Regions from separate parts of the Shinella oryzae genome, predicted to be linked through region 2. Evidence: predicted binding sites of a transcription regulator. Region 2 holds the regulator's gene; the other holds the start of a gene.
What was found. The regulator LexA, encoded in region 2, represses DNA repair genes until DNA is damaged. The targets are predictions, from matches to a motif close to TGTTCNNNNTGTGTTCNG.
Positions count from the first base shown of each region.

Region 1: the regulator LexA is predicted to act here: its motif matches at 1,872-1,889, upstream of K6301_RS00245 (DNA recombination protein RmuC).

Region 1 covers NZ_CP081987.1:49,357-54,322, forward strand. Annotated here, with positions in the region: gene K6301_RS00240 (ribokinase) at 1-601, opposite strand, end outside; gene K6301_RS00245 (DNA recombination protein RmuC) at 646-1,839, opposite strand; gene def (peptide deformylase) at 1,951-2,475, shown strand; gene fmt (methionyl-tRNA formyltransferase) at 2,564-3,505, shown strand; gene truA (tRNA pseudouridine(38-40) synthase TruA) at 3,505-4,248, shown strand; gene K6301_RS00265 (hypothetical protein) at 4,249-4,845, opposite strand; gene dapE (succinyl-diaminopimelate desuccinylase) at 4,832-4,966, opposite strand, start outside.
Region 2 covers NZ_CP081987.1:1,308,267-1,313,232, forward strand. Annotated here, with positions in the region: gene K6301_RS06550 (ComEC/Rec2 family competence protein) at 1-1,494, shown strand, start outside; gene lexA (transcriptional repressor LexA) at 1,687-2,409, opposite strand; gene K6301_RS06560 (molybdopterin molybdotransferase MoeA) at 2,503-3,726, opposite strand; gene moaC (cyclic pyranopterin monophosphate synthase MoaC) at 3,726-4,220, opposite strand; gene trpC (indole-3-glycerol phosphate synthase TrpC) at 4,220-4,966, opposite strand, start outside.

The DNA.
Region 1 (4,966 bases), 1.3 Mb from region 2:
CTTCCCGCTCCTCATCGGAGAGCTCGCCCTTGCCGGCGAAAAGATCGAATTCCGTTTCATTGGCGACGAGGATGTCGGCCGCGCCACCCAGCCGCTTGGCCTCGGCATTGAACGGCGCGATGTTGATGATCGAGATGACGCCCTTCTGCTTGGCGGCGGCCAGCGCGGCCTCGATCGCGGTGGTCGGGATTTCGAACTGCAGCATCAGGTAATCGCCACGCGACATGGCCGCGATAGCGCGCTTGGCGTCCTCGTCGCTGACGGTGCCGTTGGCGCCGGGAACGACGACGATCATGTTCTCGCCGTCAGGGGCCACAAGGATGTGGGCGGTGCCCGTCGCCTCGGCGGGATAGCGCACCGCGTTGAGGTCCACGGCGGCATCGGCCAGCAGCGCCAGCGCCTGGCTGCCCAGGCGGTCGTCACCCACGGCACCGGCCATGCGCACCATTGCCCCGGCGCGGCGCGCGGCAAGCGCCTGGTTGGCGCCCTTGCCGCCGGCAGCGGTGGTGAAGCTGGTTCCCATCACCGTTTCGCCGGGTCTCGGCAGGCGTTCCGGCGTGGCGATGAGGTCCATGTTGATGGAGCCGAAGACGGTGATCATGAAAATAGCCCTTTGTCGTTTCCGCAGGACACTGCCCGAGGCAGTCAGTCCTCGTCAACCACCCTCAGCCGCGGCGGCGCCGTTCGTCCTTCCGCAACCGTATCGGCGCTCTCCGAAAGGGCGGTGACGGTCTCGAATTCCAGCTCGCCGATGCGCGCGCCGCGCCGGGTAAGCTTCTCCGTCGACGTCAAAATCAGGTCCACATCCTTCTGTGCGGCGGTGAAATGGCCGTGCAGCTTGCGCACCCGGTCGTCGAGCCGCGTCAAATCGTCCATCAGCCGTGCGACCTCGCCCTGGATGACGTGGGCCTGCTCGCGCATGCGCTGGTCCTTCAACAGCGCCTGCAGCACCTGCACGGACAGCATCAGCAGCGAGGGCGAGACGATGACGACGCGGGCGCGGTGCGCCCGCTGCACGACGGCCTCGAAATTCTCGTGGATGCTGGCGAAGATCGATTCGGACGGCACGAAAAGAAAGGCCGTGTCCTGCGTCTCGCCAGCGATCAGGTATTTTTCCGAAATATCGCGGATGTGGACTTCCATGTCGCGGCGGAACTGCTGAGCGGCGATCTTTGCGGCCTCCGGCGAGCGCGCGTCCGACATCGCGTTCCATGCTTCGAGCGGGAATTTCGCGTCCACGACGAGCGGCGGCTGGCCGTTCGGCATGCGGATCGTGCAGTCCGGCCGCACCCCGCTCGCCAGCTGCGCCTGGAACTGATAGGCGCCGGACGGCAGCGCATCGGCGATGATGGTCTCCATGCGCGACTGGCCGAAGGCGCCGCGCGTCTGCTTGTTGGAGAGAATGGCCTGAAGCCCCACCACGTCCTTGGCCAGAGACTGGATGTTGGTCTGGGCGTTGTCGATCACCGCGAGCCGCTCCTGCAGGCGGCGCAGGTTCTCATGGGTCGCGCGCGTCTGTTCGGAGATCGACTGGCCGAGCCGCTGCGTCAGCCCGTCGAGCCGGATGTTGATGGCCTGGTTGGTCTCGGACTGCTTGGCGCCGAAGACCTCGGCCATGGCGGCGACGCGCCCCTGCATCTCCGTCTGCGCCTTGAGCAGTTCGGCGAAGCGCAGCTCCGCGAGGCTTGCCGCCTCGCGCTGGCGCGCCTGACTGCGGCGGGCCGAAAGCAGGCCGAAAACCAGGATCAGAACGGCGAGAAGCAGGGCCAGCGCAGGCCCGGTTCCGCCGAGCCGGTCGAGCGTGGAGGTGAGAAGCGTATCAAGGGCAGGATCGATCATGCCGCGACCATACCATGGATGACGGCAAAAACCAGATCATACCGTGAACAAAGCCGCTTTCCGGTCGCGCAAGCCGATTGAAAGCCCGAAAAAAGCAGGTTAAGGAGGCGCATGACCATCAAGCCGCTGATTATCCTTCCCGATCCGATCCTTCGCCAGGTCTCGCAGCCCATCGAGACAGTGGATGGCGAGGTCAAGAAGCTCGCCGACGACATGCTGGAAACCATGTATGACGCGCCGGGCATCGGCCTTGCCGCCATCCAGATCGGCGTTGCGCGCCGCATGCTGGTGCTCGACGTGTCGAAGGACGGCGAGGACAAGCAGCCGCTCGTCTTCATCAACCCGGAAATCGTCTCCGCCACGGATGCGCGTTCGGTTTACGAGGAAGGCTGCCTTTCGATCCCCGACTATTACGCGGAAGTCGAGCGTCCGGCAGCAATCAAGGTCAGGCATCTCGACCGGGACGGCAAGGAACAGCTGACGGAGGCCGACGGCCTGTTGGCGACCTGCCTCCAGCACGAGATCGATCACCTGAACGGCGTGCTGTTTATCGACCACATTTCCAAGCTGAAGCGCGAAATGGTGATCCGCAAGTTCACCAAGGCCGCCAAGCTGCGCGGCAGCAAGGCGCTCTGAGCGCGATTGCTGCGGCTTCGTTTTCACGCGGTTCAAGGCGCGAGACCGCCTTGCGGTGTTGCCGAACCGCTTTCACGGAGGCTGACCGATGGCCCTTCGCATCATCTTCATGGGCACGCCGGACTTCTCCGTCCCGACCTTGACGGCACTGGCCGCGGCGGGCCACGAGATCGTCGCCGTCTATTCGCAGCCGCCGCGCCCGGCCGGCCGCCGCGGCCTCGAGCTGGTCAAATCCCCTGTGCATCAGGCGGCCGAGCGGTTGGGCATTCCCGTGCGCACACCCGTCAATTTCCGTGAGGACGCGGAGCTCGAGGCGTTCCGCGACCTGAAGGCGGATGTCGCCGTCGTCGTGGCCTACGGCCTGCTGCTGCCGGAAGCGATCCTCACCGGCACGCGTCTCGGCTGCTACAACGGCCATGCCTCGCTCCTGCCGCGCTGGCGGGGGGCGGCCCCCATCCAGCGGGCGATCATGGCGGGCGATGCCGAGACCGGCATGATGGTCATGAAGATGGACAAGGGCCTCGATACCGGCCCCGTCGCGCTCACCGCCCGCGTGGCGATCGGCGAGACCATGACTGCCGGGGAACTGCACGATGCGCTGATGCAGGAAGGCGGCGCGCTGATGGTCGAGGCCATGGCGAAGCTGGAAGCCGGCAACCTGCCGCTGACGCGGCAGGCCGAGGAGGGCGTGTTCTACGCCGCAAAGATCGACAAGGCCGAAACCCGTATCGACTTTTCGAAGCCGGCTAAGGATGTGCACAACCATATCCGCGGCCTCTCGCCATTTCCCGGTGCGTGGTTCGAATTGCCCGTCGCCGGCAAGCCGGAACGGGTGAAGGTGCTGGCAAGCGCGCTCGTCGATGAAAGCGCCGTGCATCCCGCCGGCACGGTTCTCGATGATGCGCTGACCATCGCCTGCGGCAAGGGCGCCGTCCGGCTGATGCGCTTGCAGAAGGCCGGCGGCAAGCCGCTCGATGCCGCCGATTTCCTGCGCGGCACGGCGGTCGCGCCCGGTCAGGTCCTGGCCTGATGCCGCGCTACAAGCTCGTGATCGAATATGACGGCACGCCCTATGTGGGCTGGCAGCGGCAGGACAATGGCCCCTCCGTCCAGGGCGCCATCGAAGCCGCGATCCTGTCGCTGACCGGCGAGACCGTCTCGATCCGCGGGGCGGGGCGCACGGATTCCGGCGTGCACGCCATGGGGCAGGTCGCCCATGCCGACCTGACGCGCGACTGGAAGGAACATACGCTCCGCAACGCCCTCAACGCCCATCTCGGCATGGCCGGCGAGCGGGTGGCCATCCTCGACGCGGCACGGGCGCCCGACGATTTCGATGCCCGCTTCTCCGCGAAGAAGCGACACTATCTCTACCGCATCATCTCGCGCAAGGCGCCGCTGGCGCTGGAGGCGAACCGCGCCTGGTTCGTCGCCAGGGACCTCGATCACGAGGCCATGCATGCAGCCGGCCAGATGCTGGTGGGAAAACACGACTTCACGACATTCCGCGCGGCCCAGTGCCAGGCGAACAGCCCGGTGCGCACCATCGACCGTCTGGAGGTGACGCGCAGCGGCGATCTCATCGAGATGCGTGTGTCCGCGCAAAGCTTCCTGCACAACCAGATCCGTTCCTTTGCCGGAACGCTGAAGCTGGCCGGCGAGGGCAAGTGGACGGCCGGCGATGTGCGCGCGGCGCTGGAGGCGCGCGACCGCAAGGCCTGCGGCCCCGTCGCGCCCCCGGATGGCCTTTACTTCATGGCTGTCGATTACTGATCAGACCGGCATCGTGCCGAGAAGGCGCTGCAGTTCCTGTCCGACGATCATCGGCGGCAGCACGAAGATCGCAGTGATGGCCGCGGCCAGAAGGCCCTGCCTGCCGACGCACATCCAGACCAGCCGGTACTGCAGCACGACACTGGCGCCGAAGACGACATAGAGAAGCAGGCCGGCGAACGGCGCGCTTGTGGGCAGCACGAGCGTCAGCGCGAAGGGAATGGCGGCCGCATAGGCGAAGGGGATCGCGACCCAGTTGCTGGCGGTCACCAGCGTTGCGAGATACTTGCCGTAGCCCAAGGGGCCGGCGAGCACCGCCAGCAACGCGAGCGGCAGCATCCAGCCGACGACGTCGATGATGGCGAGCTTCACCAGGAAATTGAAGCCGGCGGGCGTATCGGCGGGCATGGCGGCGAGATAATAGAGCCGCCAGGACGCCCAGATCACGGCAAAGGCCGGCAGGCACCACACGATCGCCCAGAACGACCGCGTGAAGCCGCGCATCGTCAGGTCCAGCCAGCCGAAGCCTTCCTGCTTCTGGCGCAGCAGCAGAACGACGCCGGTGAGATAGTGCAGGACCTCGTCAAGACCGGGCATTGTCGAACCAGCGTTCGATGAAGGTCTCGTAGATCGACGTCAGCGTCTCGAGATCGGCGACGGCCACCCGCTCGTCCACCATATGCATGGTCTGCCCGACAAGGCCGAACTCGACGACCGG
Region 2 (4,966 bases):
ATGGCGCTCATACCGGGCTTTGCCGAACGATTTCCCACGCGCAAGATCGCGGCGGGCGGTGCACTCCTCATGGTCACGCTTTACATTCTCGTGTCGGGCGGCGCGATCTCGGCCGTCCGGTCATGGATCATGATCTGCGTGATGCTGATCGCCGTGCTCTTCGGCCGCTCCGCCATCAGTATGCGCAATGTGGCGCTGTCGGCCATCATCATCCTCGCCGTCACGCCTTCCGCCATCACCAATCCCGGCTTCCAGATGTCCTACGCCGCAACGCTCGGCCTCGTCGCCGGTTATGCGGCGTGGCGCGAGCGGCCCGTGCGCAAGGAGGGCAAAGGCGGCGCGTTGCGCTTGACCGGCGGCGTGGCCGGGCGCTTCTTCGGCGGACTTCTGCTGTCGTCGGCGATCGGAAGCCTGTCGACGCTGATCTACTCCATCGGCCACTTTCACCGCGTGCCGGCCTACGGGCTTGCCGGCAACCTGCTGGCCATGCCGGCGATCAGCGCGATCGTCATGCCCTTTGGCCTCATCGCCGTCCTGCTCATGCCCTTCGGGCTGGATGCCGTTCCCTTTGCCATCATGGGCAAGGGCATCGAATGGATGATCGCGCTGGCGTCGTGGGTTTCGAGCTGGAAGGGCGGGGATATCGTCACCGGTAAAATTCCCATGTCCGCCTTCCTGCTGATCGGTGTCGGCGGGGGGCTGCTCTGTATCCTGCGCACGCGGCTGCGGCATGCCGGGACGGTCTTCATTGTCGCCGGTGCGCTGGTGGCCCTTTGGCCGTCCACGCGCGGGAAACCGGAACTGCTCATCTCCGAAGACGGGCGTCTGGTTGCGATCCTGCGCGGCGATGCGGTTGCCACGAACCGCGCCAAGCCGCCGGGTTTCATCTACGACCAATGGCGTCGCGCGATGCGGCTCGGCGACCTGACCAAGCCGGAACTGCGAAAGACCGCCGACCTGCTGCTGGCGGAGACGGCGACGGAGAAAGCCGCTGCCGGGACCGACAGGAAACGACCGCGCCGCAAGGCGGACAGGACGAAGGCGAAGGACGCGATGACGGAGGCTATCGCGGCAGCGCGACAGGCGCATACCTTCGTCTGCGAGGCGAAGGCCTTCTGCGCTGCCGTTTCGCCGAGCAGCTGGACGATCGTCACCCTTGAGGATACGGCCTTTCTGGGCACGGCCTGCGACACGGCTGATCTCGTCGTCGTACCCTTCGCCCTGCGGCTCGACAGCTGCCGCTCGGGTGCGAGGCTTGTGACCGCACGTCATCTGCGCCGAACGGGCGCTTTGGAAATCACGCCGCCGATCGACGATCCCACCGCAAGCCTCGCCGGCGCGACCGACATGCCGGCCGTGGAAACCTTGGCGCGCGCCTGGTCAAGGCATCGCACCTATGACTGGCGCAGCGACACTTTCGAAACGGCAGCCGCAACGCCGCCGGCAGAGACTGAGACCAAGGAGGTCGATCGCTCGCCTCTTCAATTGCCATGAAGTCAGCCGAGCGGCCAAGCTTCCCGATTTGCAGCGATCGTAGAAAAAGCCACCTGACCGCACGCTATCGCTAACGGCAGAGCACCGGGCGAAGCGAGGGGAGACCTTAGCCGCCAAGCTCCATCATACCCGAGCTGCGGTCCTGAACTGACAAGACGCTCACCACGCGCTATAATGCTTGTCCAATGCGTCTCAATGATACCGGCGGATAAGCCCCACGAGCTTGCCCTGGATCTTGACCCGGTCGGGCCCGAAGATCCGGGTCTCGTAGGCCGGGTTCGCGGCTTCAAGCGCGATGGACGCGCCCTTGCGGCGGAAGCGCTTCAGCGTCGCCTCTTCGTCGTCGACGAGAGCAACGATGATTTCACCGGGATTGGCGGTGCTGGCGTTGCGGATGATGACCGTGTCGCCATCGAGAATGCCGGCCTCGATCATCGAATCGCCCTTCACCTCGAGCGCATAGTGATCGCCGTTGCCGATCATTTCGGCCGGGACGGTGATCTCGTGCGTGTTGTTCTGGATGGCGGAGATCGGAACGCCGGCGGCGATACGGCCCATGACCGGAACGGAAACAGACGACGACATGGTCGGCTGTGGCGCCACGGGCTTGGATGGCGTCACGGCGGGGGGCTGCTTGCCGAGGCTGCCTTCGATGACCGACGGCGAAAATCCGCGGCGCGGCTGGAGGCTTGGCGAATAGGCCTCCGGAAGCTTGATCACCTCGAGCGCGCGGGCCCGATTCGGCAGGCGGCGGATGAAGCCTCGTTCTTCAAGCGCCGTGATGAGGCGGTGGATGCCCGACTTCGAGGCGAGATCCAAGGCATCCTTCATCTCGTCGAAGGACGGAGGAATGCCGGATTCCTTCATACGCTCGTGAATGAACAGGAGCAGTTCCTGTTGTTTGCGCGTCAGCATGGCCTCTCCAACGAGAATCGTGAAACAAATCCAGAACAGACACTATCCGTTCCACATGTGTTCCGCAAGGGCCTGCGCGCACAATAATACCATTCAGGCCGCCGGTTCCCTGAGAACGAGGACGTCGCAGAGCGCGCCGGGCTCCTCTGCCGGTGCATGCGGCGGGCGGATCAGCAACCCTTCGGATTCGGCGAAGATCTTCATCATCGACGAATCCTGCTTGTCGAAAGGCGTGACGAGGAGACCGCCGTCCGGGCCGCGCACGAGTCGCGCACGAATGTAATCCTGCCGGCGGTCGTTCTGCTTGAGCGGCACGGCGGCGGCGGCCGGGCGCACCCGGTTCATCGCGGGCAGGCGCGCGAGTTTGCGGACCAGCGGTTCCAGATAGAGATAGGAGCAGACAAGGCTGGAGACGGGATTGCCGGGCAGGCCGATCACCTGGATATCGCCGAGGCGGCCGACCATCAGCGGCTTGCCAGGACGCATGGCGATGCGCCAGAAATCGAGTGCCATGCCGGCCTCGCCGAGCACGGGCTGAACGAGATCGAAATCGCCGACGGATGCGCCGCCGAGCGTCACCAACACGTCGATGTCCATTTCCAGCGCCCGGCGCACGGCATCCAATATGGTCTGCTTGTCGTCTCTCACGATGCCCAGATCGATCACCTCTGCGCCGGCTTCGCGCGCGATGGCCGCGACGCCGAAGCTGTTGGAGGCGATGATCTGGCTTGCACCGGGCGTCTCTCCCGGCGGCACGAGTTCGTCGCCCGTCGCAAGGATCGCGACCCGCGGGCGCGAATAGACGGGCAGGTCCGGGTGGTTCATGGCCGCCGCAACGGTCAGCCGGCCGGCATCCAGCACCTGGCCGGCCTTCAGCACAACCTCGCCGTCGGTGAAATCCTGCCCCCGCGGGCGGATATGGCGGCCCTTGGGCGTGAGGAACGTCGTGCGGATGCGGCCGTCTTCCAGAAGCTCGGTGTCTTCCTGAAGGATGACCGTATCGGCGAAGGCCGGCAGCGGCGCACCGGTGAAGATACGAACCGCTTCCCCCGGGCCCGCCGTGCCGTCGAAAGCGTGGCCGGCGGAGGACAGGCCGGCGACCCTGAGCACCGATCCGACCTCCGCGATGTCGGCGTGGCGGACGGCATAACCGTCCATCGCCGAATTGTCGAAAGGCGGCTGAGTGAGGCGGGCGGCGACATCGTCGGCCAGCACGCGTCCAGCGGCGTCGTGGAGCGGGACGCTTTCCGTCCGCCTCACCGGCTTGGCCGCGGACAGCAGGCGGTTGAGGGCGTCGGCAACGAGAAGAAGGGACATCAGCCGTCCCTGCGCTTGTAGTCGCCGGAACGGCCGCCGGATTTTTCGACGAGGCGAATGCCGCCGATTTCCATCTCGCGGTCGACCGCCTTTGCCATGTCGTAGATGGTCAGGCACGCGACGCTGACGGCGGTCAGCGCCTCCATCTCCACGCCGGTGCGGCCGGTGAGCTTGGCCATGGCCTCGATGCGCAGCCCGGGCAGGGCGTGGTCCTCGCGGATTTCCACGGAAACCTTGCTGAGCATCAGCGGGTGGCAGAGCGGAATGAGGCTGGACGTCTGCTTGGCGGCCATGATGCCTGCGAGGCGCGCCGTGCCGATGACGTCGCCCTTCTTCGCATCGCCCTTGAGAATGAGGTCGAGCGTGGCGGGCAGCATGCGTACGAAACCTTCCGCCACGGCTATCCGCACCGTTTCCGCCTTGTCGCCGACATCGACCATATGGGCTTCGCCGGCGGCATCGATATGGGTGAGCGTGCGGGCGTCGTCGCCCATCATTCCGCCGCCAGCATGTCGGCGGAGCCGGTCAGCAGGTCGCGCGTCGCCGCCGTCACGTCATCCTTGCGCATCAGGCTTTCGCCGACGAGGAAGGTGGAGATGCCGACCTTGGCGAGGCGCTGGCAATCGGCATGGGTAAACACGCCGCTCTCGCCCACGAGCAGCCGGTCCTCCGGCACCATGCCGGCGAGCTTTTCAGAAACGGCGAGATCGACCGCGAAGGTGCGCAGGTTGCGGTTGTTGATGCCGACAAGCTTGGATTTCAGCTTGAGCGCGCGCTCCATTTCCGCTTCGTCATGCACCTCGATCAGGACATCCATGCCGAGCGAAAAGGCGGAGTCTTCCAGCATCTTCGCCGTGTCGTCGTCGAGAGAGGCCATGATGAGCAGGATGCAGTCGGCACCCCAGGCGCGCGCTTCCAGCATCTGGTAGCTGTCGAACATGAAGTCCTTGCGCAGTGCCGGCAGTGCGCAGGCGTTGCGTGCGGCCGTCAAAAATTCCGGCGCGCCCTGAAAACTCGGCGCGTCGGTCAGCACGGAAAGGCAGGCCGCACCGCCGGCCTCATAGGCCCTGGCAAGCGCCGGCGGATCGAAATCCGGGCGGATGAGGCCCTTGGAAGGGCTGGCCTTCTTGATTTCCGCAATCAGGCCGAACCGGCCTTGTGCCTTCTTGTCCTTCAGGCTGGCAAAGAAACCGCGCGGCGGTTCCTGGTCGTGGATGCGGGCGCGAAGCTCCGCCGGTGC